Regions from separate parts of the Paenibacillus sp. LPE1-1-1.1 genome, predicted to be linked through region 2. Evidence: riboswitches for the same ligand, from Rfam matches in the RefSeq annotation. Region 2 holds a riboswitch; each other region holds the start of a gene.
The links. Region 2 has a riboswitch for cyclic di-AMP ahead of MRBLPE1_RS08085 (hypothetical protein). Riboswitches for the same ligand answer to the same signal wherever they lie in the genome.
Positions count from the first base shown of each region.

Region 1 (10,090 bases), 1.1 Mb from region 2:
GCATCCCGAGTATCCGTGATTTGGCTGCCGATTATGGCATAACGATGCGTAAAGATCTGATAGACAAGTACAAAATCGATACAACAGCCATTCATTCGCTGGATGATTTGGACGCAGTGTTTCAAATGGTTTTGGAAAATGAGCCTGACATCGTTCCAACCGTAAAGTACGGGAACTCTATTATCGATACTTATTTAAACAGCTATTTTGATAATTTAGGAGACGGCTTTGGCGTGCTTCCGGGTTATGACAATGGACTTAAAGTCGTCAATATGTACGAGGCTCCGGAATATGCCAAGCTGCTAAATACGGTGAGAAGATGGTATCAAGCAGGCTACGTTGCCAAGGATGCGGCAACAAGCACGGAGACGCAATACAATTTGGTGAAGGCAGGCAAAGCGTTTTCGTTTATCTCGCACATGAAGCCAGGCATTGAAAACCAAGAATCAAAACTGACAGGAACCGCTATGGTGTCGATCCATTTGAGGCCTGCCGCGAGTATGACGTATAACATTACCTCTATCATGTGGAGTATCGCGAGAAACTCAAAAAATCCCGAACAAGCAATGATGCTGCTAAACCTGATGTATACCGATAAAGATCTGATCAATTTATTTGATCATGGCATTGAAGGAAAGCATTACGCAAAGCTATCGGATAACATCATCGATTTCCCAGAAGGCGTAGATGCGTCGAATTCGGGCTATAACCAGCAGATGGGATGGATGTTCGGCAACCAATTCCTGTCCCATATTTGGAACGGGGATGATCCGGAGCTGTGGGACGAGCTTGCGGCATTTAACAAAAACGCTTTGAAGTCGAAGGGGCTGGGCTTCACCTTTAATGCCGATGCGGTCAAAACGGAGATTGCCGCTGTAACGAACGTGTCAAACCAATACAAAATCGCGCTGGAAACGGGTACGGTAGACCCTGCGAAGCAGCTGCCGGAATTTAATAAAGCCTTGAAGGCAGCGGGAATAGACAAGATCATTGCCGAGAAGCAGAAACAGCTTGACGCTTGGGCGTCGGCTGGAAAGCAATGACGAAACGATGAAAGGGCGGTGCAGACATCCGGATGCACCGCCCTTGCTATATTAAAGACCAAATGAAAAGGCGGGTTTGCAATTGGAAACGATTTTGAAACCCATGTTCATATACATCGGAAAATCGAAAACAGGATGTCGGAAATATGAAAGTATGCTCCGGCATTTTCATCTATTCTACTAAGTGTACACGCTTTCATTAAAAGAAACCGGGAGGTCACATCAATGAAAAAGAACAAATATGCAGCTAAAATGTTTTTGTTATTGGCTCTTGCAATGACCATGCTTATTGGCGCGTGCAGCAACGGTGGCAGCAATGCAGCAAGTTCCGGGAACAACGGAGCCGTTTCAGAAGGAGAAAGCGGCAGCGCAGGCGGAGAATTGAAGCCTGTCGAGCTAGTAATGGTATTTCCCGCAGGCGGGGAACCGAAGGATATGAAGCTGATTTCGGAAGCGATCAACAAATTGACGAAGGAAAAAATCAATGCGACCGTCAAGCTGATTCCGATCGGATTTGGAGCTTGGACGCAGCAAAAAACGTTGATGATGTCTGGCAATGAGCAGGTAGACCTGATCGTAAGCGGACTCGGAACTTACAGCCAAGATGTGGCTAAAGGGCAGTTTCTTGAGCTCGACGGTTATTTGGCTGAGCAAGGCCAGGGAGTTACGGAAGCGCTTGATTCCCTTGATCCTGCGTTCTTGAACGCAACAAGAATTGACGGGAAAATATATGCCGTTCCGAGCATCAGGGATTTGGCTGCGGACTATGGCATTACGATGCGCAAGGATTTAGTTGATAAATATGACATCGATACGGCTGCGATAAAATCGCTGGATGATCTGGACGCTGTATTTAAAACGATTAAAGATAATGAGCCGGGTATCATTCCGACAGTCAAGTACGGTATCTCTATTCTGGATATTTTTGTAGGCAGCTTCTTTGATACCTTAGGTGATGGATTTGGCGTACTGCCAGGTCATGATAACAGCCTCAAGGTCGTGAACATGTATGAGACGCCGGAATATGCGGAAATGTTGAATACGGTCAGAAGGTGGTATGAAGCAGGCTACATTGCCAAGGATGCCGCTACAAGCACCGAGACGCAATACAATTTGGTTAAATCCGGCAAAGCCTTCTCGTTTATCTCTCATATGAAGCCCGGCATAGAGACCCAAGAATCGAGAACGACTGGCAAAGAGATGGTGTCAGTACACTTCAGACCTGCAGTTACTGCGACGTCTAACATTACATCCATTATGTGGAGCGTCGCAAGAAATTCGAAGGATCCGGAGAGAGCGATGATGCTGCTTAACATGATGTACACCGATAAAGATTTCATTAATCTGCTGGATTACGGGATCGAAGAAAAACATTACGTGAAGGTGTCCGACAATGTCATCGATTACCCGCAAGGGGTGGATGCAACGAATTCCGGCTATAATCTGCAAATGGGATGGATGTTCGGGAATCAGTCCCTGTCCCACATTTGGAACGGGGATGACCCGGAGCTGTGGAATCAGCTGGCGGATTTTAACAGAAACGCTATTAAATCGAAAGCGCTGGGCTTCACCTTTAATGCCGACGCCGTCAAAACGGAAATCGCGGCGGTGACGAACGTTCAGAATCAATATAAAATTGCTTTGGAAACAGGAACCGTCGATCCCGCGGCTAAGCTGCCTGAATTTATTAAACAGCAAAAAACAGCGGGTATTGACAAGATCATCGCAGAGAAGCAAAAACAGCTGGACGAATGGGCTGCAGCTAACAAGAAGTAAAGGAACGACTGACCCCTTGTTATGACGTAGAGTCATAACAGGGGATTTTTCATGATTTGTACCGGCAGGATGAATAAGTTTCCTTTAAATTATTGATATTAAAGAAGTTAATCAATCAATAACAAAGGAGACTTAACATGCAGCAGCAAACGCAAAGCAACACAAATTTACAAGGTACAGGTATGCAGGCATTCAATCATGGAGGTCACGAGCTCTTTGATATGCATGAAGTATTGTCCTGTTCAATCGGCATGTTGGATCAATTTATGATCTTTAGGCAGTATGTACAAGATGTCGAATTGCTGGACATATTGGATCGTCAATACAACTTTGCCCTTTCCCAATACAATCTGACAGCGGAATGTTTTGCCACAGGCCAAAAGCCAAGCCAAGAAACGTCAACGTATATGATTAAAGAAATAATCGAGCCCCTCTACGGTTTACAAGCGACTCAGCCGAAAAAGCCCAATCAATCACTGGCGGATGTAAAAGACGCAGGCATCAGCGGATATATGATTGGACTAGTGAAATCCCATGCTTCACTCTTGGCAATGGCCGCGGTTGAAGTTACGAATCCAGTCGTACGCCGGGTGTTGGCTTCGCAAGTGCAAAACTTTGTTGAAATGGCCTATGAATTATTTATGTATCAAAATAAACGTGCCTATTACCAAGTGCCGCAATTGGCAGCCAATGATATGCAAATTATGATTAACGCGTTCGTACCGGCAAACGGAATGCCGCAAATGCCGGCAAATACGGTCCATTAAATGGGCATATAAGAAAAGGCCGCCCTTTGGCGGCCTTTTTTTAATCCCGGGATGAACTAAAGCCGGTTGAATCGGTACTCATAATTGTTTTTGCATAACTGCAGAAGGTCATATTTTAACCCCCGCTTGGGCTCGGTGAGGATAAACTGCTTTTCTCCTCTTTTTTTTAAGGATGCATATACCTTTTTTCGGTCGCAGATGCGACTCGCTATGATTTCATCAGGCTTCGCCTCGGCATATCTGGTGATCATAAATTGGTCGCCGGCAGCAGCATCGTTCGGTTTTTCGAGCTCAAACATCTGAAAGTCGCTAAGCATGCCTGCTTGGACTTTTGCAACCAGCGCATGGGAGCTGCCGAAGTAGATGACATCCTGATCGATAACGGCTTCCCTGTCTACAATTTGTTTGTCTGCTGCTTGCTCCAAATTTCGGATACTGATGAGCATTTGCTGTGCTTTTTCAAATTCCATTTTTGACGCATAAGTCTCCATCCGGTCATACAACGTTTCAATCAGGCCTTTGCCTCGATGGGCGAGCAGCTCCGAGGCTTGGCGAACGTTATTCAAATAACTCTGCTTCGATATTTTGCCTTCGCACACGCCGCTGCATTTCCCGATATGGTAAAGCAGGCAGACTTGCTTGGGCATGGTTTTACAGGTTCGAAGACCGTAATGCTCCGTTACAAATTCAAGCAGCGCATCACGGAACCGGGCGTTTTTGAAGGGACCCAAACGGTGCATTTCCTCTGGTTCAGCGATTTTCCGATGACGGCTGCGGTTCCGGTAATACACATCCAATCGCGGAAGCTCGTCAGCTGTCAGCTGCAGATAGGCATAACCGCTGTTATCTTTTTTTAATGCCCGGTTAAAGGGAGGTTTATGGATTTTTATCAAATTATTTTCGAGGAGCAAGCTCTCCGCTTCATTATTGACAAGCACGACTTCAATGGACGCTATTTCCTGTACGAGCTGCTTGATTCTGCGATGGGTATGGTTTTTCGTAAAGTAGGAACGCAGCCGACTTCGCAGGTTTTTGGATTTTCCGACGTAAAGGATGCTGCCTTCTTCATTTTTCATCAGATAGCAGCCGGGGCTTGACGGGTATTCAGCTGCTTTGAACAAGAATGGCATCCAGCATCATCCTCCTTATCAAAATGGTATTTAAATATTTCATCCGACACTATTCGACATCCGTGTGAATAATTCCTTGTTTTGATAATAGGAGAAATAGACGAAGCAAAGAGGAGGCAGCCCTCAGCAAAGGGCCGTCTCCTCTTGATGTGATGAAAAAGCTTATCCTTATTCGGATGGGTTAGGCTTGGCTTACGGCTGCCTCGGTGGTAATCATCCAGCGTATGCCGAATTTGTCTTCGATTTGTCCGAATAGAGAGCCCCAGAAAGCAGGCTCCAAAGGCTGATGGATTTGACCGCCGACCGCTAATTGATTAAAGGCTTGCCGTGCTTCTTCTTCCGAAGCGAATTCAAGGTTCAAATGAACGGCGTTACCGCTCTGGACAGGTTCAAACACGGAGTCTGACATAAAGAAATTGACGCCTGCGGCATTGAAACAGAGGTGAATGATTTTGTCTTTGAGCTCCTCACGTGCGTCGGGAAGCTGGCCATGCGTCATAATGGAATTGATTTCTCCTCCAAGTGCCTGCATGTAAAATTCGGATTGTGCTCTTGCGTCCTCGGAAATGATGTAGGTCGTGTATTTTGCCATTCTAAAACATCCTCTCTTATTGGGTTGTAACGATAATCCAATCGTAACATATAAAACGTGATGCAGTTTCTTATGGATTGCTATGATTCACCAATGATTTTCTCATAATCCAAAGAGATCGTAAGCATACAAACGATATGCAAAGAATGCATAGGATGTAATCGGTTAAATGATTCCGCATGACTCGAAATTTAATCAATTTAGACCTTTATGATTGTTTACAATGCCGGAGGAGAGGAGTAAGATTCAAAACGTAATCTATTGCCGTATTATTTCATGTAATATCCTTAATCGCTGAGTTCTGAAAAAGAAGCGGGGGAACCATCGAGCAAGATCATGCGATCTTGTCTCAGGGGTGAATCACTTGGCCATGCCAAGCGTAGGGCGACTTTTGCGCCCGAATCCGTCAGCTAACCTCGTAAGCGTCCAAAAGAGGAATTTATCACGAACGAACCGAGCTATTTGGGTAAAGCCGTGGGAAAGTCCTTACTTTCCTGCGGCTTTTTTTTGTGTTCCATGCGGCAGTTAGCTTGTTATTTTATTTCATGGGTTGGAAAAGGGGAAGTTATGATGGTCAGCAGATTTAAACGGTTGTTAATCGGTCGTCCGATGAAAAGCTCGGAAATTGAAGGCGAAAAGCTTAGCAAGCTTAAGGCGCTTGCCGTGTTATCATCCGATGCTTTATCTTCGGTCGCATACGGGACGGAGCAAATTTTAATTGTGCTGATGGTTGCCGGCTTTACGGCGGTTTGGTACTCTATTCCGATCTCCATCGCTGTACTCGGTCTTTTATTGGTGCTGATTTTATCATATCGCCAAACGATTTTCTCTTACCCTACCGGCGGCGGCGCTTATATTGTCGCGAAGGATAATCTCGGCGTTTCTACAGGTTTGTTAGCAGGCGGCTCGCTGCTTGTCGATTATATTCTGACGGTTGCGGTCAGCACTTCCGCGGGTACGGATGCCATTACGTCCGCTTTTCCGTCGCTGCATGATCACCGGGTCCTTATCGCATTAGTGATGATCGCGCTTCTGACCCTTATTAATTTGCGGGGAATCACGGAGTCGGCTTCCGTGCTGGCCATGCCGGTCTACTTGTTTGTGATTGCTATCTTTATCCTGATTATATCCGGTATAATCAAATATTTGGCAGGCGGCGTACCGGGAGCAGCGCCTGAGATGGGTGCCGCGGTTTCGAACATAAGCTTATTCCTTTTATTGAAGGCTTTCAGCTCAGGCTGCTCGGCGCTTACGGGCGTAGAGGCGATGTCCAATGCGATTCCGAACTTTAAGCAGCCGGCCGAGCGCAATGCGGCAGCTACGCTAATCATGATGGGGACGATTCTAGGCGCAATGTTTATCGGCATAAGCCTCCTTGCTTATTGGTACGGTATTATACCGAATGAGAAAGAAACCGTGGTATCGCAAATTGCGAATGCGACATTTGGCAGAGGCGTCATTTATTATGTGATTCAAGGCGTAACGGCGCTCATTTTATTTCTGGCGGCCAATACGGCTTATGCGGCATTTCCGCTGCTTGCCTTCATGCTGGCGAAAGATAAATATATGCCGAATATGTTCATGGCGCGGGGCGACCGTTTGGGCTTTTCTAACGGCATCATTATTCTGGGCGTTTTATCCGCGTTATTGGTTATCGCCTTTCACGGCAATACCGAAAATTTAATTCCGCTATATGCAGTGGGGGTATTTATTCCGTTTACGCTTTCCCAGCTGGGCATGATGGTACGCTGGGTGAAGCTGAAGCCTGCCGGTTGGCTCTCGCGTTTCATCATTAATACAATCGGGATGCTGACGACGCTGGCGATTACCTTAATTTTTATTTTCACGAAGTTTAGCCATGTTTGGATGGTATTTATCTTCCTGCCGCTCGTTATTTTATTGTTTTATGGGATTCACCGCCATTACCGCAACATGGCAGACGAACTGCGGATTAATATGGCGATAGATAAACCGGTTATTAAAGGGAGCACGATCGTGGTTCCCATTGCGGGCATAACGCGTGTCGTCAATCATTCCCTAAGCTATGCCAAATCGTTGACGGATAATGTCGTTGCCGTGTATGTTGGATTTGATGACGAGGATATCGAGCGAATGGAAAAGAAGTGGGAAGAATGGAACCCCGGCGTCCGGCTCATCGTTCTCCGTTCCAGCTATCGGAGCATCATTAGGCCTTTAATGCGGTTCATTGATACGATTGAATGGAAAACGGCAGAAACGGATCATATTACGGTTCTCATCCCGCAGTTTATTACGAAGCATTGGTGGCATTATTTACTGCACAACCAAACGAGCTTAATGCTCCGCGCTTATTTATTTACGCAAAAGGACGTAGTCATCGCAACCGTGCCATACCACCTGCAAAAATAGGATCCGCACAATGCTGCCGTTTAGCTGCAGGATCGATACGTTTATAAATGAAAAGCCCTCCTGCAAAAGGAGGGCTTTTCGTCGGCTGATTAGAAGTTACGCCCACCTAATTGTTGTTCCGCGATTTGAACCAGCTTTTTCGTGATGTATCCGCCGATTGATCCAGCGTCGCGCGTGGATAGATTACCATTGTATCCATCTTGCGAGAACGAAACGCCAAGCTGCTGCGCAGCCTCGGTTTTCAATTGATCAAGGGCTACTCTTGCTTGCGGTACAACCAATGTATTCGATTTTCTTCTGCTCATTACAATCACTCCTTCATGGGATGTGAGGTTATTATGTGGTGTGAATTGTAAATGTATACAGAGATACGGTCAGAATTTTCAATTTTTTTTCGAAATGTTTCAAGACATCGGAAATGGAAGAAAAACCCTGACTTTTACGAAAGGAGAAAAGAATGATGCAAGGTGAAAATGTCTACCTGCTGCCGATGGCAGAGTGCCGAACCTTGGATATTGGATGGAACGAGGAGTGAATAGCAGGGATTATATGACAGAAAGGAGGACCATTAACGGTTATTTTCATTCCATAAGGAAAAGAAATCCTTTTTTAGGACTTAAGCCTGTTTCGAAAACCGCATACCGCGTTTATTATCCTAATAGAATGAACTAATATAACCAGATAAGGGGAAGTGATTGTCGATGAAGAAAATGGTCATGACGATGTTCAGTTTAGCGTTGGTATTTGTTCTAGCAGCAGCCGCAGGGGGGACGTCGAAGGTTGAAGCAGCTACAAAAAAAGAGTATCTTGAAATTTCCAAGAACGTTCTGTACTTCGGAGAAGTGAAAGACGGTAAGCCGCATGGAAAAGGAACAATGACCTGGTATCAAACGAAGTCCTATGCGGGTGATTGGGTTAACGGCAAACGGAACGGCTTAGGTAAATATGTCGCTAATTCCACTAGTGATCGCAAAGAAACAAAGATTACATATGACGGCGCTTGGAAAAATGACCAAAAGGTTGGAAATGGCGCTCTGTACACGAGAGTAACAGACTTTGACGGTGAAGTGGAGTACCACAAAATTCAGTTCGGTACTTTCGCCGACGACCGATTTGCAGCAGGCTATTCCGTCGCCCATAGTGAAAAGGATCCGGTATACAGCTTTAACTATAAGGATGCTAATCTGAACCTTCAAATCATGGGCACGAATGTGAATATGAAGGATGCTTGGAAAAACGGGAAATTTACGACCATTCAATACATGAAAGGCGACGTCGCGAAGCACTATGCCGTGAAATTTAACGAAAACCCTTCATTGGTAAAACAAAACAAAGCAACGCTTGAGTTTTTGAAAAAACTTCAAACTCAAATCAATCCGCATTTAGTCAAATTTGAGGCTTTGGCGAAGCGCGTGCCGCTGGCTTAATCCGAAGCGGCAAACGCAAGCAGATGACTCCGTTAACAACGGGGTCATCTTTTTTATTCCCAACTTCCTGAGCTGTCAAGTACCATGGAAAAATGGTACTTGGTGGATGCAATTGAGTTGTGTATAGTTGAATGAAACGAAGTCGTTCAACGAAAGCAATCAAACCGTCGATTCAAGGTTAGCGGGAAGGTGAAGAAAAGCCGTGAAGCAAATAACGATGACGAATCGAGAGCTTTTAAGGAAAGCGGCAGTATTAAGACAGCATGAAGCATACGCCTATCAGGCGGCCTATTACTTGCTTGAAGACGAGGCGCTGGCTGCCCGTGCGGCATCGGATACGCTGGCGGCTTTGCTGCGGGATGAATCCTTTTTTTCATTGTACCCGGAACTGCAGAAGCAGCAGGTCAAACGTATGGCCATCAAGCACTCCTTGCAAACCAAAGCATCCGTATTACAACCTTCGCCGTAATTCACTCCCTTCTGACCGAGTACCGGAAAACACCAAACCTCCGCCAAATTTTTTTCATTCTTCTGCTGTTTCTTATACCTTTCATTATTTTGGCAAGCATGGCTTTTGTGCTATATTTGGATTGGAAGCGAAAATAGTTAAAGAAAGCCAAATGGCTTAGCGTTTTTGGCGGAAGGAAGGGGCAGCAGCGGTGTGATCATTGATCTGACGCATACGATAAAGACGGGGATGCCCGTTTACCCCGGCGATGAAGAGACCCGGTTGGAGCATTCCCGGCAATTTGGCAAGGATGGCTACAATAATCATCAGCTGTCCGTTAATATGCATGCGGGCACTCATATCGATGGTCCCATGCATTTATTAGACGTTGTGGAGTACATCAGTGAAATATCGGCAGAAAACTTTGTCGGCGACGGCGTGCTGCTCGATGTAAGCGGAGCAGCCGAGGTTGCTTATAAGGCCGAGTATGAAGACATCATTAGAGAATCTCAAATCGTC
Region 1 is NZ_JBEGHY010000001.1:760,112-770,201, reverse strand. It holds gene MRBLPE1_RS03635 (ABC transporter substrate-binding protein) at 1-1,043, shown strand, start outside; gene MRBLPE1_RS03630 (ABC transporter substrate-binding protein) at 1,269-2,819, shown strand; gene MRBLPE1_RS03625 (spore coat protein) at 2,957-3,586, shown strand; gene MRBLPE1_RS03620 (GIY-YIG nuclease family protein) at 3,643-4,716, opposite strand; gene MRBLPE1_RS03615 (VOC family protein) at 4,898-5,308, opposite strand; cyclic di-AMP (ydaO/yuaA leader) riboswitch at 5,591-5,748, shown strand; gene MRBLPE1_RS03610 (APC family permease) at 5,879-7,696, shown strand; gene MRBLPE1_RS03605 (alpha/beta-type small acid-soluble spore protein) at 7,786-8,001, opposite strand; gene MRBLPE1_RS03600 (hypothetical protein) at 8,398-9,123, shown strand; gene MRBLPE1_RS03595 (hypothetical protein) at 9,326-9,592, shown strand; gene MRBLPE1_RS03590 (cyclase family protein) at 9,785-10,090, shown strand, end outside.
Region 1: linked by a shared signal. The riboswitch ahead of MRBLPE1_RS03610 (APC family permease) and the one ahead of MRBLPE1_RS08085 (hypothetical protein) in region 2 are both predicted to bind cyclic di-AMP.

Region 2 (10,090 bases):
ACAAGGGCGCCTTGATTACTTTTGCTGGCCTGGACGAGATCGATTTCATCATTACGGATGAAGGCATCGCTCCAGAGGTTGCAGCCAAATACGAGGCACAGCAAATAAAGATGATGAAGGCGGAGCTTCCGGAAAGCGGGAAGCGCACGAGAGGGAGGACTTAAACCGATGGGTTTGTTCGATTTGACAGGAAAAACGGCTGTCGTTACGGGTGCCGGCCGCGGCCTTGGCGCAGCGGTAGCGCTTGGCTTGGCGGAAGCAGGCGCTGATGTGGCGCTTGTTACCAATAGCACGCCTGCTGACAAAACAGCCGACGCTGTGCGGGCATTAGGACGCAAAGCCATTACCATTCAAGCCGATGTTTCAGATCGCTCTAAGCTGGCGGGCATCATTGACCGCACATTGGAAGAGCTGGGACGGATCGATATTTTGGTCAATAACGCAGGAATCATTCGCCGTACACCTGCAGCAGAGCACAGCTACGAGGATTGGCAGGCTGTGATCGATGTTAATTTGAACTCAGTTTTTGTGCTTTCCCAGCTTGCAGGCAAGCAAATGATCGAGCAGGGTTCAGGCAAAATTATTAATATCGCGTCCATGCTCTCCTATCAAGGCGGCATTAACGTTCCAGGCTACACGTCCAGCAAGCACGCGGTGGCAGGGCTTACCAAAGCGCTTGCAAGCGAATGGGCTGGTAAAGGATTGCAGGTAAACGCGATTGCTCCAGGCTATATGAGCACGGACAACACGGAAGCGCTACGCGAGGATCCGGTTCGCAGCGCCCAAATTTTGCAGCGCATTCCAGCTGGACGATGGGGCTCCTCCGAGGATTTGATTGGACCGGCTGTATTTTTAGCTTCCGCAGCCTCTGATTACATGAATGGCCATATTCTCGCCGTTGACGGCGGATGGTTGGTAAGGTAAGAACCGTAAGGCATTAAAAAACAAGAAGGCTCTCCCCATACGGCTGCGGCTGTAATAAGGAGGGCCTTTTCGTTGTCCGCAAATGCCGGCCCTTTCCATAAACCGCTGCACAATGCAAGAAAGCCCAGAACAAGACTGCGTGTTCTGGACTTTCTATGTGTACTAACCCTTTTACTAGTCCAAAGAGACGTAGGAGACAGAACGTTGACGCAAAACAGATTCTTCATGGTCGATGCTGTACGGGGGCGATTCGGCGGACTTGGCTAAGGCATGATTGACGGCTGTAACGAACAAGTCGAGAGCACGCCCATCCTGTTCCGTTTTGTCGTATTGATACTGGCTAAGAGGCGGAAGAGGAATGCGTCCGATAAAACTTTGCAGGAGATCGCTCCACCTGTCTAAGTCAACGGCCTCTTCTGTGTCGCTGGCAAAAAGCTCGCTCCAGCCAAAGCCTTGGCTGCTCGTTAATCGAAGACAAATACGGTGGCCTGCAGAATCGACGGCAAGTGCAGGAATGACAAAAAGCTCGATTCGGGTGACGGATAAATGAGGAGTCTGTTCCGTGAAATGATGCAGATGATTTGCACAGTTCGTCAACATAAATAAATCTCTCCTTTGTTCGCTTACGAGGTTAGCTGTCGGATTCGGGCTAGAGAGAATGCCCTACCAGGGTTACAAATCCCTGGATTCACCCCTTGCGAAACGATTGGAATCGTTCGCGATGGTTCCCCCGCTTTTTCATTCGAAAAATTCAGCGTGAATAATGTACTCTTCATTATAACCCTCATTTGCATATCTGTAAATCTTGTACATTTAATCAAGGAAAATGTGCGATAGGAAACGGGAACGCTTTAGCCATCAATCCTGTGTCGCAAAAAAAGGAATATCACGAAGCGGCCGTAGTCCTCCGCTTTCGTGATATTCCTTTTGTTCGAAACGTTCCCATTACGCTTCTTCTATTTCTATCCAGTCCTGCGACCACACTTGTATTTCACGGATGATCGGCTCAAGCGCCCGGCCCTTCTCCGTTAATGAATATTCTATGCGAACGGGTATTTCGGGATATACATGCCTGTCGACAATACCTTCGTTTTCTAAATCCTTGAATCGCTCCGACAACAGTCTGCCGCTGATCGGCAGCGCGGACTGGACGGCGCAGAACCGCTGCGGGCCGGACAGAAGCTGGAAAATGATCAGGCCGGTCCAACGCTTGCTAATAATGTCCATTCCCCTTTGGAAACGGGGACAAAGGTTAGATTGCTCCATGTGTATCACCTCTTTTATCTTCCATTTAGTATAACCTCAATATCTTATTTATACAAGCACACCTGAATAATGTTAATTACTTGACTATCCTTAGTTATAAATTTATAATTAGTTACAAATAGTAAGTGTATTTGAGGAGGCACCGCAGTGAAACCGTTATTTCTAGCACATGGATCACCGATGCTCGCTGTCGAGCAAAATGAATATAGCAAATTTCTTCAGCAAACGGGAGCAGGCCTGAAACCGGATGCGATCGTTATTTTTACGGCGCATTGGGAGACAGAGAGGGTTACCATCTCTTCTAAAGATGATGAATACGAAACGATTTACGATTTCTACGGATTTCCGGATGAGCTGTACCAAGTTAAATATCCAGCCAAAGGCTCCACAAAGGTAGCGGAGCTAGTTGGCCATCTGCTGAGCGAAAATCATATCCCGGTAGCATATGATACGTCAAGAGGACTCGACCATGGTTCGTGGACGATGCTGAAGCATATGTTTCCAAACGCGGATATCCCGGTCGTGCAGGTTTCCGTCAATCCTTATCGCACGGCGGAGGAGCAGTTCCGCATTGGCGAGGCGCTGCGCAGCTTGAGCGGCCAGAATATTTTGCTCATCGGAAGCGGCGTAACCGTTCATAATCTCCGTGCGGTGAAATGGGGGCAGAAAGAGCCGGAGAGCTGGGCAGTCGAATTTGACGAGTGGCTGATTGAAAAAATGAATAAGCATGATACAAATTCTTTATTTCAGTATGAAGACTTGGCCCCGCATGCTAAAATGGCAGTACCTCGCGCCGAGCATTTCGTTCCTTTATATATAGCACTTGGAAGCGGAAATCCTGGTGAAGCTCCCCAGGTCATCTACAGAAGCTATGAATTCGGGACATTGAGCTATTTATCTATGCAATTTTAATCCTATATAGAAGGTGAATCACTATGATTAAACCCCACATCGCAGCACTTATTAAAGATAAATTAAAACGCACGCAAGCCGGAAACGACGATATCTATGTCGTTGGCCCGGTCAAGCTTCCGGTCGAGCTGGACGGTGAAACCAAAACGTTTCATTGGTACAGCTGGCTCCGCAAGGAAGCGGGCGAGGAAAAGTCTCCCGAACAGCTGGTAGAGGATTTGAATCGCTTCTCGTATGCGGATCTCCAGCAATCGAGCGTTCTCGTCTACGGCGATTTCGAGAATAATGAAGACGCGCTGATCCGGATGCACAGCATTTGCCATACGGGAGATATCTTCGGAAGCGCAAGATGCGATTGCGGCTATCAATTGAAGCAATCGATGCGTATTATTACCGAGCATGGCACGGGGGCGCTGTTTTATTTGGCCAATCACGAGGGCCGCGGAATCGGGTTGTTCAGCAAAGCGATCGCGTATCTGCTGCAGGAGGATGGCCTCGATACGGTTGATGCCAATACGGAGCTTGGCTTCGCGGATGATTCGCGTGATTACAGCGACGCCATTGCCGTGCTTAAGCTGCTGCGCGAATTGCCGGTATCGATCATCACCAATAATCCGCGCAAAGTGGACGCGCTGCGCAAATCTGGGATGAACGTAGCGGGCAGAGTGCCGCTTTGGGGCAACGCTTCCGTTTATAACGAGAAATATATCCAAACGAAAATGAACCGATCGGGTCATTTTGGGCAAGAGCCGCATACCCTGGTTAAATAAGAAGTAGAAGAAAACTGTTCTAAGGTGCAAATGGCACCTTAGAACAGTTTTTTTGTTTTGAAAACATTTTAAGCTGCCGAATCGTCTATTAGGTATCTGATTGCAAATCGAAAGCAAGGAGTGGATGGATGAATGCGGATAAAGGATGGTCATACTAGATCTAATAAATGGCGTGTAAGAATGACGGGGCTTGCCGTTGCTGCATTAATAGCGGTGACGGGATGCAGCGTACAACAGCCGTCTGACCCGGGAAAACCGGATAACCAAGCGGTGAATGAGGGCGGGAACGAGCAAGGAACACAGGCCGACCAAAAGGCGATGATAACCGAGTTTCAGCTTGTGGCCAAAGAAGCTGCAGACGCATCGGATATTTTCGCGTTTATGGCTGAAAATATGGAAAAAGCAGATCAATCGACGGCAGATACGATGCTGCGCGGCCTGCATGACTATTATGATACGCACCTGGAAGCTGCGCAAACCGACTTTTTTGCCTCCAACGTGCAAGAGGTGCTGGCAGAGGAAGCATGGCCGATTACGAAAGAGAGCGCTGATGCCATTAAAGATGAAAAGGTGCTTGCCCTTGTGCAAAAAGCTCATGCCGGCGGTTATAAATTAGAAACGGTAGAGGGAACGATCTATCCCATCGTTGACTACAGCAAGCAACTGCAATTCAGCAAATGGCTGTCAGGGCAGATGAATGCTTATGTTCAGATAATGGCTGAAGAATCGAATACGGCAGCCGCCAAGGACGGCGGACTCGTCATCACATGGGATGAGCTGGCTTCAAGAGCTTTGCTTGCCGAGACCTTTATCGTCAATTACGCGGATGCTCCCGAGCGGGAAGAAATTCAAAATAAATATGTGAACGGGTATTTAGCGATGTATATAAATGGTTTGCCCAGTGCTCCTATCTATGATGCGGAAACTTTAAAACTGCGGGAGGAAGTGAAGAGCAGCTACCAGGCGACCATAGCAAATGCGCCGGAGTCGGCTACGGCCCGTATAACGAAGCAATTTTTGGAGAAACTCGCGGAATCAGGCGAACAAATCGTTCAGAAAAAAGATGGCGAACTGGCCGAACTGGCGGCAATAAAACAGTTTCGCGAGGAACTGGCGAATAATGCGGAAAAGCTTTTAAAATAGCCATAAACCGACAAAATTATTTTGCGTTCCGGGTCCTTTTCAAGTATGATGAGAAAAAATGAACTCATGTTCAAATTAAAGGAGTATCTACGCATGCAATCAAAAACGAGTCATTGTAAAATTGTCGACTGCACGATCCGCGATGGCGGTCTGGTAAATAATTGGGATTTTAGTGTCGAGTTCGTTCAGCATTTGTACCAAAGCTTGAACGAAGCCGGCGTCGATTATATGGAAATCGGCTACAAGAACTCGCCAAAGCTGCTTAAAGGCGCTGAAAGTGCAGGCCCTTGGCGTTTCCTGAACGATGATTTCTTGAAAAAAGTAATCCCGAACAAAGGAAACACGAAGCTTTCCGCGCTTGTTGATATCGGCCGTGTCGATGAGAACGACATTTTGCCGCGCAGCGAAAGCATGCTTGATTTGATCCGCGTGGCTTGCTACATCCAAGACGTGGATAAAGCGCTGGAGCTGGTTAAAGTGTTTCATGACCGCGGTTACGAAACAACCATCAACATCATGGCGCTTTCGAACGTAATGGAGAACCAACTGATCGAAGCTTTCGAACTGATCAACGAAAGCGTGGTTGACGTCGTATACGTGGTAGACTCTTACGGCAGCCTGAAGCCGAATGACATGAGCTACCTTGTTGAGAAGTTCCGTCAGCACCTGCCTAACAAACGCCTTGGCGTTCACGCTCATAACAACCTTCAGCTTGCTTTCGCCAATACGCTGCTTGCTGCAGAAAAAGGCGTCGAGCTGCTTGATGCTTCTGTTTACGGCATGGGCCGCGCTGCGGGTAACTGCAACACGGAACTTCTTGTAGCTGAGCTTCAAAACACGAAATACAATATTCGTCCTGTACTCGACATGATCGAGAAGTTCATGGTTCCACTTCGCGAGAAGGAAGAATGGGGCTATATCATCCCTTACATGATTACGGGCATTTTGGACGAGCATCCTCGTTCCGCAATGGCGCTTCGCGATTCGGCTGACAAAGACAATGGCGTGGAGTTCTACGACCGCCTAACGACGCCTGAGATCGCTCACGGCAAATAAATCAAATAAAAAGAAAAGGCTCCGCTAAGTCTCTAACAAGACTTAGCGGAGCCTTTTTTATGAGGATTATGGCTTATTGCTCGAGCAGTTCGCCGTCTCCGCGTACGGCTGCGGCTTGATGCGGCTCGTTGGGGTGGAAATATCCTTTTCCGCGAAAGGTTTGTCCGGTGCTGGCCACGGCTATCAGCTCGATTCCAATATCCTCGCTTCGGCCAAACCATGCCAATAGCTCACGGTCTCCGACGCCGTTAATGTCGACGTACCACAAGCGATCACCGTATTCGGTCACGCGAACGAGCTCTGCAGAGGTGAAGGAGAGCTGTATGGTCTTCTGCTGATAGGTCATTTCAAATGCAAGCAAGGAAAAGGTTTCCATGGTGAAGTCCTCCTGTATAGAAAGCTTAATGCAGCCGAACCTGGGACTCGCCGCATGTCTGTTAACGATTGTAATGTTACCGGACTATTTATGCAACATTACATAGCCAATATTCGTCAGATTAGGAAATACAAAGATGAGGGGTTGAAGGAATGAAAGAGGGTCATTCGTTCAAAGAGCGGGTTTGGCAAAGAAAAGGTTTAGGCTGTTTGGCTTTAGTCCTGCTTGCTGTGCTGCTTATGCTCAGCTCGTGCTCTTCCGCGTCAAACGATGTTTCCAACACAGGAAACCGTGATAAGGCAGATGAGGCAGATTCGTCCAGCAATTCCGCGCCAAAAGAAGAAACCAGCACAAGCAGAGAGGATGACTCTTCCATTAGCGAGATGCCAGAAAGAGAAAAAGAAGGCGGTAAGCGGGGCTATCCGAATCCGGATAAGGATGTGCAAGCCGGTCAGTTAACCGCAGGCGAATGGGATGATCTAGCTGCATGGGAGAGATTCGGTAATTTGCTGAACACGCAAGAGGGCGACAGCAGCAAGCGTGCCTGGCAGTTCTGGAATTTTCACAGGCTTGAGGTTGTTGTAACCGCAAACGGAAAAGCTGTATCCGATGCGAGCGTAGAGCTGTTAGCCGGCGGGCAGACGGCTTGGAAGGCACGAACGAGCACAGAGGGCCGAGCTTTCGTATATGCAGCGATTTTTGATCGAGATACAGCGAATTTAGGCAGATATACGGTGAGAGTGCAATCGGATCAGGAAAGCAAAACGACACAGCAGCTGGAAATTCCGCAGCAAGGCAGCATCAAGGTCGACTTGGGCAAAGGAGCAAAGTTATCTGATCAGGTGGATATTATGTTTGTCGTAGACACGACAGGGTCTATGGAGGATGAACTGAATTATTTGGAAGCAGAGCTTAAAGACGTCGTGAACCGTGTATCCGACCAGCATGCCAATCAGCTCGGCATACGGATCAGCGCGAATTTTTACCGGGACCGTTATGATGATTACATCGTAAAGCCGTATCCATTCACGACGGATATCAATAAAGTAACGGATCAATTCAGCAAACAAAAGGCAGAAGGCGGCGGAGATTTCCCGGAGGCCGTCGATCAAGCGCTGCGCGATGCTCTGCACGAGCATGAGTGGAGCGAGGAAGCGCGTGCGCGGCTCCTTTTTTTAGTGCTGGACGCACCGCCCCATGATGAGAAGCAGGTCATTAACGAAATGAAGAAGCTGACCCGGGATGCGGCAGGGCAGGGGATTCGGATTATTCCCGTAGCATCGAGCGGCGTAAGCATTGAGACGGAATATTTAATGCGGTTCATGGCGGCAGCCACAGGCGGCACGTATTTATTTTTAACCGACGACAGCGGTATCGGGAGCGATCATCTAGAACCGGCTGTCGGGGAATTTGAGGTAAAGCTGTTGAATGATTTGCTTGTTGAGGTTATTAATCGTTACGTGCAGGAATAATTCGTAAACAGGCTAATACGTAAACAGCGGTAAAACGTAAACAGGGGTAAAGCGTAAAAACGGGAAGGGCCATTCCTTGGCAGCAGGTGCTGCCGGAGGAACGGCCCTTTCATGCTTCAAAAAAGCTTGCCTTGGCGGTAGAGCACGGTGGAAAGCTTCATGACGGCATGATTATAGCAGTTTTGACGAAGCGGGAACGGATCCCCGAAGAAAGCAGGCAAAATGATGTTTAATGTCTTTTGCATTTTTTCGTATAGCATTTGATGCACCTGTTCTTCACCAAAAAATTGGGTTTCTCTGCCTTGAAGCCATTCGAAGTAGGATACGATAACGCCGCCTGCGTTTGCCAAAATATCCGGAATGATGATCGTCCCTTTAGCGGTCAAAGCTTCATCAGCCTCGCCCGTCACAGGCGCATTGGCGCCTTCCACGATGATTCGGGCCTTGATCATCTCTGCGTTGTCTTTGTGGACCTGCTCCTCCAGGGCGGCAAGGATGAGAACATCGACATTCAAATAGAGGACGTCTTCGCGACCGAGAATATGCGCTTTGATTTTAAACTCGGACAGAGCAGCTTCCGTAGAAGGCAGATCCCCTTGATGGAGGTTCGCGTAATCGATCAAGGCTGGGACGGAAAGGCCGTCTGGATTGTACAGCGTGACGTTGCGGTCGCTGACAGCGACTACTTTGTTTTGCAGGCGGGAGCATTTATACGCTTCCAGCGCAGCGACGGAGCCGACGTTGCCGAAGCCCTGTATGGCAATAGAAAGCGGCTTATCGGCAAGGGTGAGCGCCGTCTGCACGAATGGGTTCGAGCTGCCTGCAAGCCAGCTGCTTTGGGCTTTAAGAAAATCATAAAGCATATAGCGGAAGGTGAAATAAACGCCTTTGCCGGTTGCTTCCCTGCGGCCCAGCGAACCGCCGTTGATGACGCTTTTGCCGGTAAAGCTGCCGAGGTATGGCTGACCGGGATGAATGCTTTTGTACTCTGACATCATCCAGTCCATCTCGCGCTCGCCCGTTCCCATATCCGGGGCCGGGATGTCTTTGTCAGGGCCGAGCACGTCGCTGAAGTATTGCACGTATTTTTTGCAAATGAGATAAAGCTCTTTGGCAGAATAGGAACGCGGATTGATGACGACTCCGCCTTTGCCGCCGCCGAAGGGAACCTCATGCAGGGCATTTTTGAGCGTCATCAGCGCAGCGAGATTCGTGACCTCTTCTTCGCTGACGGATTCGTGAAACCGAATGCCGCCCTTATAGGGCCCTAGAGTATCGTTATGCTGAATGCGGTAAGCCGGGATGCGCACGACATTGCCGTTGTCGACGGTTATGCGCAAAAAGGCTTTATGTACTTTATTGGGCGTGGAAAGGATGGCGGCCAGCGATAAAAAGGCTTGCTCGCGTGCTTGCTCTTGCAAATTCGGTAAAAATGCGGGGTCTCCCATTAATGCGTTTAAGGATTGCTGTACGATGGCTCCAGTTTGGCTTGCCATAACTAAACGACCTCCTTCATGTTCAGGAATGAGATGCTTACCATGCGGAAATATCGCAGCGCATGTGAATTCTAACTGTAACATATTGGAACAGGTAAACCAAAGATTCGGAGCGAAAATCGCCCGAATTGGAAATGAGGCGGTAAAATGGAGCGATTGTGCGGAGGCGGCTTGGTTAGGCGGGCTAGGCTTGCTGATAAATTAACTGGAAAAACCCCCGTTAATATGCTGCTAGGTAGCTCAACAGACTAATTAACTGGAATTTCTCCAGTTAATTTCATGCTAAACGCTCGATTGCGATGGAAACTCGGAATTTAACTGGAGTTTTTCCATGTATATGCCGTTTGAGGCGGAGAGAACTCCAATTAACGGGAGAAATTCCCGTTAATTGGAACGAGTGCGCGGAGGAGGCGTCTTGGTTGAGCTGGGCTTTGCTAGGGTTACAAATTAACCGAAAAAACTCCCGTTAATTCTCCGCTGGTTCCTATGTTTTGACTGCATTTCGTAAGAAGGCCTCCATTAAAGAACTAGAGTAAATACAAAAAAACCGGTTAAGCACGCATCCGACGTGTTTAACCGGTTTTTATTTGACGCTTGCTCTTGCAAGCGATACCCCATAAGAGACTAAGTTAGCTTGAGCAATAGAGAGCCGTGAGGCGGCAGCGGGAACGAAAG
Region 2 is NZ_JBEGHY010000001.1:1,850,491-1,860,580, reverse strand. It holds gene MRBLPE1_RS08095 (DeoR/GlpR family DNA-binding transcription regulator) at 1-164, shown strand, start outside; gene kduD (2-dehydro-3-deoxy-D-gluconate 5-dehydrogenase KduD) at 169-924, shown strand; gene MRBLPE1_RS08085 (hypothetical protein) at 1,099-1,524, opposite strand; cyclic di-AMP (ydaO/yuaA leader) riboswitch at 1,530-1,691, opposite strand; gene MRBLPE1_RS08080 (winged helix-turn-helix transcriptional regulator) at 1,870-2,190, opposite strand; gene MRBLPE1_RS08075 (dioxygenase) at 2,338-3,102, shown strand; gene MRBLPE1_RS08070 (GTP cyclohydrolase II) at 3,126-3,872, shown strand; gene MRBLPE1_RS08065 (hypothetical protein) at 4,005-5,015, shown strand; gene MRBLPE1_RS08060 (aldolase catalytic domain-containing protein) at 5,109-6,071, shown strand; gene MRBLPE1_RS08055 (hypothetical protein) at 6,145-6,447, opposite strand; gene MRBLPE1_RS08050 (vWA domain-containing protein) at 6,600-7,919, shown strand; gene MRBLPE1_RS08045 (Glu/Leu/Phe/Val family dehydrogenase) at 8,036-9,415, opposite strand; gene MRBLPE1_RS08040 (glycoside hydrolase family 27 protein) at 10,040-10,090, opposite strand, start outside.

Region 3 (10,090 bases), on a different contig from region 2:
CAACAAAACTTGCAAGTACCGGCGGGTTCTTAAGAGCAGGCAACACAACCTTTATGATTGGTATTGAAGACGAAAGAGTACATGAGGTGCTGCAGGTCATTAATGCAAATTGTAAGGTGCGCGATCAGCTGGTTACGCCGGTTTCACCGATGGGCGGATCAACAGATTCCTATATTCCTTTCCCTGTTGAAGTACAGGTCGGGGGCGCAGCAGTGTTCGTATTGCCTGTTGAACGATTTGAGCATTTCTGATTGGGCGTGACATAACATGAAAATAGATCAAGGCTTCCGGCCTTTAGGGCAAAACCGTGCCAACAATGACGCGTCGACCAAGCAGGTTCAGCCAAAAAACTTTGCCGACGTCATGATTCAACAGGATGCGGACCGTACCCAAGAGCAGCTTCAACAAAAACTGCAGGATATTCATAGACAAGGCGAGCGTTTGGCTAGAATAATGACTGTACGCGAATTAAAACTTTACCGCCAGATGATCAAGCAGTTTTTGGAAGACACCATACGACGGGGAGTCGTTCTGAAGGAAGTCAAAGGCTTTGATCGAAGAGGAAGAATAAAGCGATATAAACTGCTGGATGAAATAGATGCCACACTCGTCGCAATGGCCGAGGATTTACTGGATAGCGAGCAAGGAAGAATTGATTTGCTTAACAGGATCGGTGAGATACGGGGTCTTCTGATTAATTTGTTATTTTAATGAGAAGAGAGCAGGGAAAGGTTAGGAACGACGATGAGCCTTGAACAAATACCAGGGCAATGGAAAGCGCAGAGGATTTTGTCGCATGCTCTGCAAAGCGGTAAAATCTCTCACGCTTATTTATTTAACGGACCGTCGGGTACCGGGCGTATGGCAATGGCTCGCACATTCGCTAAAGCGTTGTTCTGCACGGCTGGTGGCGCGGATTCATGCGGAGAATGCCTGGAGTGCAGAAAGTTTGAGCATGGAAATCAAACGGACTTAACCACGATTGTACCCGATGGCCAATCGATAAAAATCGACCAAATTCGGGAGCTGCAGCGCGATTTTTCTTATCGCAATAGCGGAACGAAGCGGAAAGTATACATGATCGAGCAGGCTGACAAAATGACGATGCAAGCGGGGAACAGCTTACTCAAGTTTCTAGAAGAGCCGTTGTCGCCTGTCGTGGCTATTTTGATAACGGACAATGGACAAGCCGTCCTTCCTACGATTCGATCCCGTACGCAGTGGGTTCCATTTTTGCCTATGTCTCCTGAAAGCATGCTGCAGACGCTAATTGCGGAAGGTGCTCCATCTGTTTTAGCCCGATCGGTTGTGCAATTAACATCGGGGTTGGAAGGCGCGAGACAATTTCTCCAGCAGAATCAGTTTGCAGAAATCAGAAGCCTAGTGATACAATTAGGTAAGGAGAGTTTGACCCGATTCACCGCGGCGATGATCACTGCTGGACAACAGCTGTTTAAAACAGATTTAGTGGAGCATACACAGCTGCTGTTGTCGTTATTAGTTATATGGTTTAAAGATTTGATACAGTTCCAGGCCGGAAGGCAGGACAACATCGTTTTTATAGATCAGTTGGAATGGATAAGCAAGCATGCTTTTGATCGTTCGTTCGCAGGGTGGGTGTCCTGCATCGAACACACTTTAGAAGCGAGTAAGCGTATGCGTGCAAATGTTACGCCGCAGCTCGCGTTTGAGCAACTATTGGTAAACTTACAGGAGGGCTAATTCTTGTATAATGTCATCGGTGTTCGCTTCAAGAAAGCGGGCAAGATCTATTACTTTGATCCGGTTGAGCATCCCGTGGATAAGGAGCAACATGTTATTGTTGAAACAGCACGGGGAATCGAATACGGAAAAGTGGTGGTGGGACAGAAGCAAGTCGGTGAATCGGATGTCGTTCTTCCTCTAAAGAAAGTAATACGCATTGCAAGCGATGTCGATGCAAAAGTTGTCGAAGAAAATCGCGCAGCAGCCAAAAATGCGTTTTCTACTTGTCTTGAAAAGATTAAAGGTCACCAGCTTCGCATGAAGCTAGTTGACGTAGAATTTACGTTTGACCGCAACAAAATTATTTTTTACTTTACGGCAGAAGGTAGAGTCGACTTCCGTGAGTTAGTCAAGGATTTGGCCAGCGTATTTCGTACCCGTATCGAACTCAGGCAAATAGGGGTTCGGGACGAAGCGAAAATGTTAGGCGGAATTGGACCTTGCGGACGGGTATTATGCTGTTCCTCTTGGCTGGGCGATTTTGAGCCCGTATCGATCAAGATGGCCAAAGACCAGAATTTATCGCTTAATCCGACAAAAATCTCCGGGTTATGCGGACGCCTTATGTGCTGCCTTAAATATGAACACGACAATTACGAAAGCATTCGCGAAGAGCTTCCGGCAATTGGTAAATTCGTAGTCACCTCATATGGTGAAGGTAAAGTAACGGGTATTAACACATCTACCAAAAGCGTGTATGTTCAGTTATTTGATACACCAGGTAAACCGAAAGAACTGTCGATGGATGATGTCGTCATCAAATAAGCGGCAGAGTGCGATTCTCACGGGTGAGGTTACACTCACGCTTGAAGCTCTGGGGTGGGAACTTGGAGAAGAACAATATATTCGCAAAAATGGACGAGCTGGATAACCAAGTAGGTGTGTTCCATAAGGAGCTTACGGATTTAAAGCAGAAGGTTAAAGAGCTGCTCGAGGATAATAAGCGACTAAGTGAAGAGAACGACCAGCTGCGTCAGTTGTTTAAGAGAGAAGCAGAGCTGGAGCGTGAAGTAGTTAAAGCACCGGCTAAAGGCAAGAAATCGGGAGCAAATCAAGTGGTCCAAGCCTCAAGCAACCAAACATTCGCGGAAGCGAGTGTAGCGATTGGAGAAGGCCATGATAATTTGACCCGGTTGTATCACGAAGGATTCCACATATGCAACGTTTATTACGGGCATTTGCGGACGGAGGGTGACTGTTTGTTCTGTCTATCCTTTCTAAATAAATAATGGAATCCGTATCGACATGCCGTCCTTGCCGCAAAGGGCGGTATTTTTATTAACCAGACATGAAAAATATAGAATAGCATATCGACAATTCAAAAGGAGCGGCTTAAATCGTGTCGGAACAAATTACTTTAGCAGCGAATGAACGGCTTGATGACCTTATGACGGAATCAGGCCTGAAAATCATACAGAGCAGAGAAGTTTTTAGCTTCTCACTTGATGCCGTATTGCTCTCTCGATTTGCAAGCGTACCGAAGCATGGGCGTATCGTGGATCTTTGTACGGGAAACGGCGTCATTCCCATGCTTCTAACTACGAGAACGAATGCTCGAATCGATGCGGTTGAGATTCAACCAAGATTGGCGGATATGGCCAGAAGAAGCGTTGTGCTTAATCAACTGACAGAACAGATTACAGTCATTGAACAAGATCTGAAGTCATATCCAAAGATTGCCGGGAATGGCGTTTATGACGCCGTAACAGTTAATCCGCCTTACATGCCAGTAACGGCAGGCGAACAGAACGAAAATGAGCATTATGCTATCGCTAGGCATGAGATCCACTGTACTCTGGATGATGTGGCAGAAGCATGCTCACGGCTCGTAAGGCCTGGCGGAAAGGTGTCCATGGTTCATCGTCCGTCGAGGCTGCTCGATATCGTAGCAACTATGCGCAAATGGAGACTTGAGCCAAAGCGCATTCAATTTGTGCATCCCCATGCACAAGCGGAGGCTAATATGGTATTAATAGAAGCTATGCGGGATGGAAAACCTGATATTAAGCTACTTCCACCGATTATGGTTTATGAAAACGGGGTGCAGATCGTTTGAATATACAAAAAAGTTTTTCTGATGCAGCTAGCGAAGAGCGTGGTAGCCTTTATTTAGTTGCAACGCCAATAGGCAATCTTGAAGATATGACCTTTCGTGCGATACGCACATTGAAGGAGGTACAGCTTATTGCGGCGGAGGATACAAGGCAAACGCGTAAGCTGCTTACTCATTTTGATATCGGGACTCGAATTGTAAGCTATCACGAGCATAATAAGCGCGCAAGCGGACCCGAGCTGATTAGATTGCTGCTGGAGGGGCAGTCAATCGCATTAGTAAGCGATGCGGGATTGCCCGCTATCTCAGACCCCGGCGCTGACCTCGTAAAAGATGCGATTGAAAATAACATTGCGGTTATCCCGGTTCCCGGTGCAAATGCAGCATTGTCTGCGCTTATTATTTCAGGCTTGCCGACCGAACGTTTTTTATTTGCAGGGTTTCCGCCCCGAGAAAAAAAATCGATAACGAAATGGCTGCTGGAAATGCAAGGCCAGAGAGGAACCCTCCTTTTTTATGAATCTCCTCATCGGATCATCAAAACGCTGGCTGTACTTCAAGAATGTCTTGGCGATCGGCAGATTGCTTGCGTGAGAGAGCTAACAAAGCGTCATGAGGAAGCAGTACGCGGCAATGTAACGGAATGTATGGAATGGTTTGCAGAGCATCCGCCGCTGGGCGAGTTTTGCATAGTAGTCGAGGGGGCAGATGGGATAGGAGCAAGTGATCAACCGCATAACGAAATATGGTGGTCGGAACTGGACCTTGCTGCGCATGTCGCTCATTATGAGGAGCAGCATGACCGGAAGGAAGCTATCAAAAGGGTCGCTTTGGATCGCGGATTGCCGAAACGGGATGTATATAATGAAGTAAATAGATAGAAAATATTTCTAGAGAGAAAAATAGACAAAAAAAGACCTTCCTGGCCGGGTTCAAGCGCAGGAAGGCAACAAGGAGTATAAAAAAGGTTAGAATTAACAAGTTGATAAGTACAGTATAACCTATTTTTTTTATTTTGTCACAGGTGTTGGCATCTCTGACAAACAAATATGGCAAACAATTTTTCCTTTGAAGTAAGAAACGTTTTCTGCATTACCACAGAAGATACATGCAGGCTCATATTTCTTAAGCATGATGCGCTCGCCGTCTACATAAATCTCAAGCGCGTCTTTTTCGCCTATACCGAGTGTACGACGCAATTCGATTGGAATAACGACCCGTCCCAGTTCATCAACCTTACGAACAATACCAGTAGATTTCATCATAATCTATCATTGCCCCTCTCAAAATACGTTTCGTCATCGTTCGACATAGTTTTTACTTTTATGAATACTATAATACCAACGATTACCAGAATAGTCAACTAAGAATATTGCCAATAAATCCCGTAATCATAAGTATTTGACTAGATAGTAAGGCCATTATACTCTGTAATAGAATACAACAGCTTCGACAATTTGGAAACTAATTTACGACACTATTCGACATCATATTCGATTTTTGTGTCGAAAATATGAACAAAGGAGTTGAGAGACGATGAAGCAACAGCTGACGGAAGAGAAAGTTTTTAAGGATCCAGTCCACAATTATATTTATGTTCAGGACCAAACAATTTGGGATTTAATCAATACAAAAGAGTTTCAAAGGCTGCGGCGGATACGTCAATTAGGAACCTCCTATTTAACATTCCATGGTGCCGAGCACAGCCGGTTCTCCCATTCGCTTGGCGTATATGAAATTACACGAAAAATTATCTCCCAGTTCGAACGACACGGGTATCCGGATTGGCCTGCTGAGGAAAGATTAGTCTCACTCTGCGCGGCGCTGCTTCATGATGTCGGTCACGGACCGTTCTCCCACTCCTTAGAGGAGGTATTCGACACGGACCATGAAGAGTGGACATGTAAAATCGTGCTGGAGGATACAGAAATTAATCGAGTGCTGCGGGCAGTTTCGGAGCAGTTTCCTGCACAGGTAGCGGCAGTCATTCAAAAAACATATCCAAAGCCAATTGTCGTAAGCTTAATATCCAGTCAAATGGATGCGGACCGAATGGATTATTTATTAAGAGACGCTTATTTTACCGGCGTTAATTACGGCAATTTTGATTTAGAGCGCATTTTGCGCGTATTACGTCCCTATAAAGGGAAAATTGTAGTCAAAGAGAGCGGAATGCACGCAGTAGAGCATTACTTGATGTCTCGTTATCAAATGTATTGGCAGATTTACTTCCATCCAGTTACAAGAAGCTCTGAGATTATTTTACGTCAAATATTTCGTAGAGCGCAGGAACTTTATGTGGGTGGGTATGTATTTGATTGGATACCGAAGCCAATTAAGGGGCTTATTCATAACACGATGACGGTCCAAGACTATTTAAAATTGGATGAGGCTTTGGTTCAAACGGCTTTCACGCAGTGGGCTGAGGAGCGGGATCCCCTGCTAAGCGATCTATGCAGCCGGTTTATGAACCGCCGGTTATATAAATATATAACCATTGATAATCCTGATGAAGCACTTCTAAATGAAATCAGCGATTGCTTTTCTTCTATAGGAATGAATCCCGATTATCATATGGAGATCGATTTTCCTTTTGACCTGCCGTATGACGTTTATCGACCAGATAAAAAAGAAGGCGAAAAGAAAGAAAAAGCGCCGATTTTGTTGTTAGACGAACAGGATGAAATAGGTGAAATATCTGCTAAATCCGACATTGTTCGTTCAATTACGGGGCTTCATCAGGGTGAATACCATTTGTATTACCCCGAGGAGCCTCTCAAGAGCAACATACACTTAATTCCTGATAAATTAAAAAACCTATTCAAACTTGCTTAATGGAGGCTGACACATACATGACATTGCTTTTTGATACACATACCCATTTGGACTCCTATAAATTCGATGAGGATCGCGACGAGGTCATACAGCGCGCAAAGGATGCAGGCGTGCATATGCTCGTCAATATTGGCTTTAACCGCGAAACCATTCCTACGACGATGGCGCTTGCCGAGAAATATGATTTTATTTATGCAGCGGTAGGCTGGCATCCCGTTGACAGCATTGATATGCGTCCTGGGGATTTAGAATGGATCGAGCAGCTTTGCTCGCATGAAAAGGTTGTTGCTATAGGCGAAATTGGGCTCGACTATCACTGGGATACTTCGCCAAAAGATGTCCAACAGCGCGTTTTTCGGGAGCAGATCCGTCTTGCCCGCAAGGTAGGAAAGCCGATTGTCATCCATAATCGCGATGCGCATGAGGATGTCATTCGCATTTTGCAAGAGGAAAACGCTGCAGAGGTCGGAGGCGTTATGCACTGCTTCTCAGGCAGCTGGGAAACGGCCAAACAATGCTTGGATATGAATTTTTATATTTCGTTCGGAGGGCCGGTTACATTCCAAAATGCAAGGGTGCCGAAAGAGGTGCTTAAGCAGGTTCCGCTCGACCGGATTTTGATCGAAACGGATGCTCCGTATTTGGCTCCTCACCCCTTCAGAGGGAAGCGAAATGAGTCCTCTTATGTATCGCTCGTCGCAGAGATGGCTTCCCAATTATTGGGTAAAACGGTAGATGAAATAGGCGCAATTACGACCGAGAACGGTAAAAAATGTTTTGGGATTGTATGAAAACGAGAGAAATGAAGAGAATAAAAGACCTTTATCGCGTAAAAAGTGATTTTTATCGTGATTATCGCTTAATTATTCCGTCTTTATCCACCTTTTTCGCTTAAATCGTCTTTTATCGTATCTTTACAATTGACCGCTTATGAGGGTATGATTCATCTCAGAGCATTAACATTTTGTATTGGATTTCCAGTTTGCGCTTAATCTCCAATTGGAGAGCGGGGGAACCAGGTGCGGGTTATTGTACCGTATTATGAATTCTTCAGGGGTGAATTTCGAAGCCTTTGCCATGAGCATTGCGTTAAGAATAGGGCGGCTCTCTTGCCCGAATCCGTCAGCTAACCTCGTAAGCGTTATAGAGAGTGATCAACCTCGTGCATCCATTTTCCTGTATCCCAGTGTAAACAATTACTCGGGAAGCCACGAAACAGATCCTCTGTCGACGGCTTCTTTTTATTTTCGAATAATCGGAAATATGTCGACATAGGGATAAAAGATGGGGGTGGGAGGGTCGATATAGCAATACTGGACTGCGTGCTTGCACGCCAATATACTATAGTCGCGTCAGTTGTATCATGCGTAACACTTGGCGGCGGGGCTATGAAGGAGGACCGATGAAGTGGGAATACTCCAGGTAAAGGACACCCATGGGAAACGATCATCCAGCATGTCTTTCGCATTGCGATGGAAGCGTGAAAACTTGCGTTTGATTCTTTTGAGTGCTACTATCTCAATCGCTATGACTTTCATGTTTTTGGTGTTGTTGTACGGAACGGCTGTCAAAAGCGTCTCCGTAGTAGTGAACGGACAAGAAACCATTGTGGAAACGAAGCAATGGGTCCTGCAACGCCTACTGGATGAACAAGCTATCGCAATTGGACCACATGATGAGGTGTCCATACCGCTTAATGCGGCAATAAAGGACGGAGATCGTATCGAGGTAACTCATGCGATACCGGTAATTGTGAAAGCTGATGGCAAGACCTCTACTGTATACACGACAAAAAGAACAGTACAGGCAGCGATCGAGGAATTACATATTCCAGTTCGTGGTCAAGATAAAGTTATTCCTCCGCTACAAACGGTTTTGGATGCGGAGCTGACGGTAACGGTTGTTCGCGTCGACACGAAGGTGTCAGAGACCGAACGCGCGATGCCTTTCTCTATCGTGAAGAAGTCGGATCCGACACTTGCGGCGGGCAAGGAAAGGCTTGTGCAAACTGGCAAGCAGGGTCTTATCGTTGAGAGCATCGAGAAGCAATACGAGGACGGCGTTCTTATTTCGAAGAAGATGGTCAGCAAGGTTGTCGAGACAGCTGCAGTTGATCAGGTCGTCGCGATCGGTACGAAGAAGGCAGAGCCTAAGGTTACGGTGCTCTCGAGCAAAAGCCCGAGCATTGCAGCGTTAACGAAAAGCGGAGTAACGTTCAACGCGAAGAAAGTGCTTAAGAATGTCACGCTGACGGCATATTCTGCAGGTGTGGCTTCAACAGGCAAAGATGTTGGACATCCGCTATACGGAATTACGGCATCAGGTGCGCGCGTACAAGAAGGGCGTACGATAGCCGTTGATCCGAAGGTTATTCCAATTGGCTGGTGGGTATATATTGAAGGAATCGGTTTCCGCCGTGCTGAGGATAAAGGCAGTGCGATTAAAGGGAACAAAATTGACGTATACTTTGATAGTACGAAGGTTGCCAATAAGTTCGGAAGGAAAAAAGGCATTACCGTATATGTCTTGGGACCGAACAAACCTAGTGCCAGCTAATAAGTAGCGTTACCATCATCTTATCGCCATTTTTAATTAAATATGCCATCATAAGGAGAGGCACTGCCTCTTCTTTTTGCATGTTTTCGGGGCTGTTGCAGCATATGTAGAAGGGGATGATCTTGATGATCAAAGAGATCATTGTCGTTGAAGGAAAAGACGATACCGTCGCCATTAAACGAGCGGTGGAAGCAGATACTATAGAAACAAACGGTTCGGCAATCGGCGAGGATGTGCTGAGGAGAATCGCACTGGCGAACGAGCGCCGCGGCATTATCATATTTACAGATCCCGATCATGCGGGAGAACGGATACGAAAAATCGTCGCGCGCCATGCACCGGGCTGCAAGCATGCTTTTTTGCCGCAGGAGAAGGCCCTGTACAAAGGAGATATCGGCATTGAAAACGCGAGTCCCGAGGCGATACGCACGGCACTCTTCGAGCTGCGTACAGAGACGGCGGATGAAACGGGAGAAGTCAGCTTCGAGGATTTAATGGAAGCGGGCCTCATTGTGCATCCTGATGCGTCTAACCGGCGTTTGGTTATAGGCAGGCTGCTCGGGATAGGGTATGCGAACGGCAAACAATTTTATAAACGCTGTACAAGCTTTCGGATTTCCAAAGCGGAATTCATTGAAGCTTTCCGCAAAATGGAAGAGGAACTAGGGGGTTAGCCGGATGAACGGTCATGAACAGAATGAAGTTAGCAGCGGGTCTGCGGTAAAGCAGGCTTCGATTGAAGTGGCTACACCAAAACGTACCAAAGAAATCATTGCGAAATACGGCTTCTCCTTCAAGAAAAGCTTGGGTCAAAACTTTCTGATCGACCAAAATATTTTGAATAATATCGTTGCGGCTGCCGAACTTGATGAAACAAAAGGA
Region 3 is NZ_JBEGHY010000048.1:65,346-75,435, reverse strand. It holds gene MRBLPE1_RS33090 (cyclic-di-AMP receptor) at 1-251, shown strand, start outside; gene MRBLPE1_RS33085 (YaaR family protein) at 268-711, shown strand; gene holB (DNA polymerase III subunit delta') at 745-1,722, shown strand; gene MRBLPE1_RS33075 (PSP1 domain-containing protein) at 1,726-2,529, shown strand; gene MRBLPE1_RS33070 (initiation-control protein YabA) at 2,592-2,993, shown strand; gene MRBLPE1_RS33065 (tRNA1(Val) (adenine(37)-N6)-methyltransferase) at 3,152-3,820, shown strand; gene rsmI (16S rRNA (cytidine(1402)-2'-O)-methyltransferase) at 3,817-4,698, shown strand; gene MRBLPE1_RS33055 (AbrB/MazE/SpoVT family DNA-binding domain-containing protein) at 4,828-5,082, opposite strand; gene MRBLPE1_RS33050 (HD domain-containing protein) at 5,354-6,652, shown strand; gene MRBLPE1_RS33045 (TatD family hydrolase) at 6,676-7,443, shown strand; cyclic di-AMP (ydaO/yuaA leader) riboswitch at 7,628-7,808, shown strand; gene MRBLPE1_RS33040 (ubiquitin-like domain-containing protein) at 8,060-9,208, shown strand; gene rnmV (ribonuclease M5) at 9,334-9,882, shown strand; gene rsmA (16S rRNA (adenine(1518)-N(6)/adenine(1519)-N(6))-dimethyltransferase RsmA) at 9,887-10,090, shown strand, end outside.
Region 3: linked by a shared signal. The riboswitch ahead of MRBLPE1_RS33040 (ubiquitin-like domain-containing protein) and the one ahead of MRBLPE1_RS08085 (hypothetical protein) in region 2 are both predicted to bind cyclic di-AMP.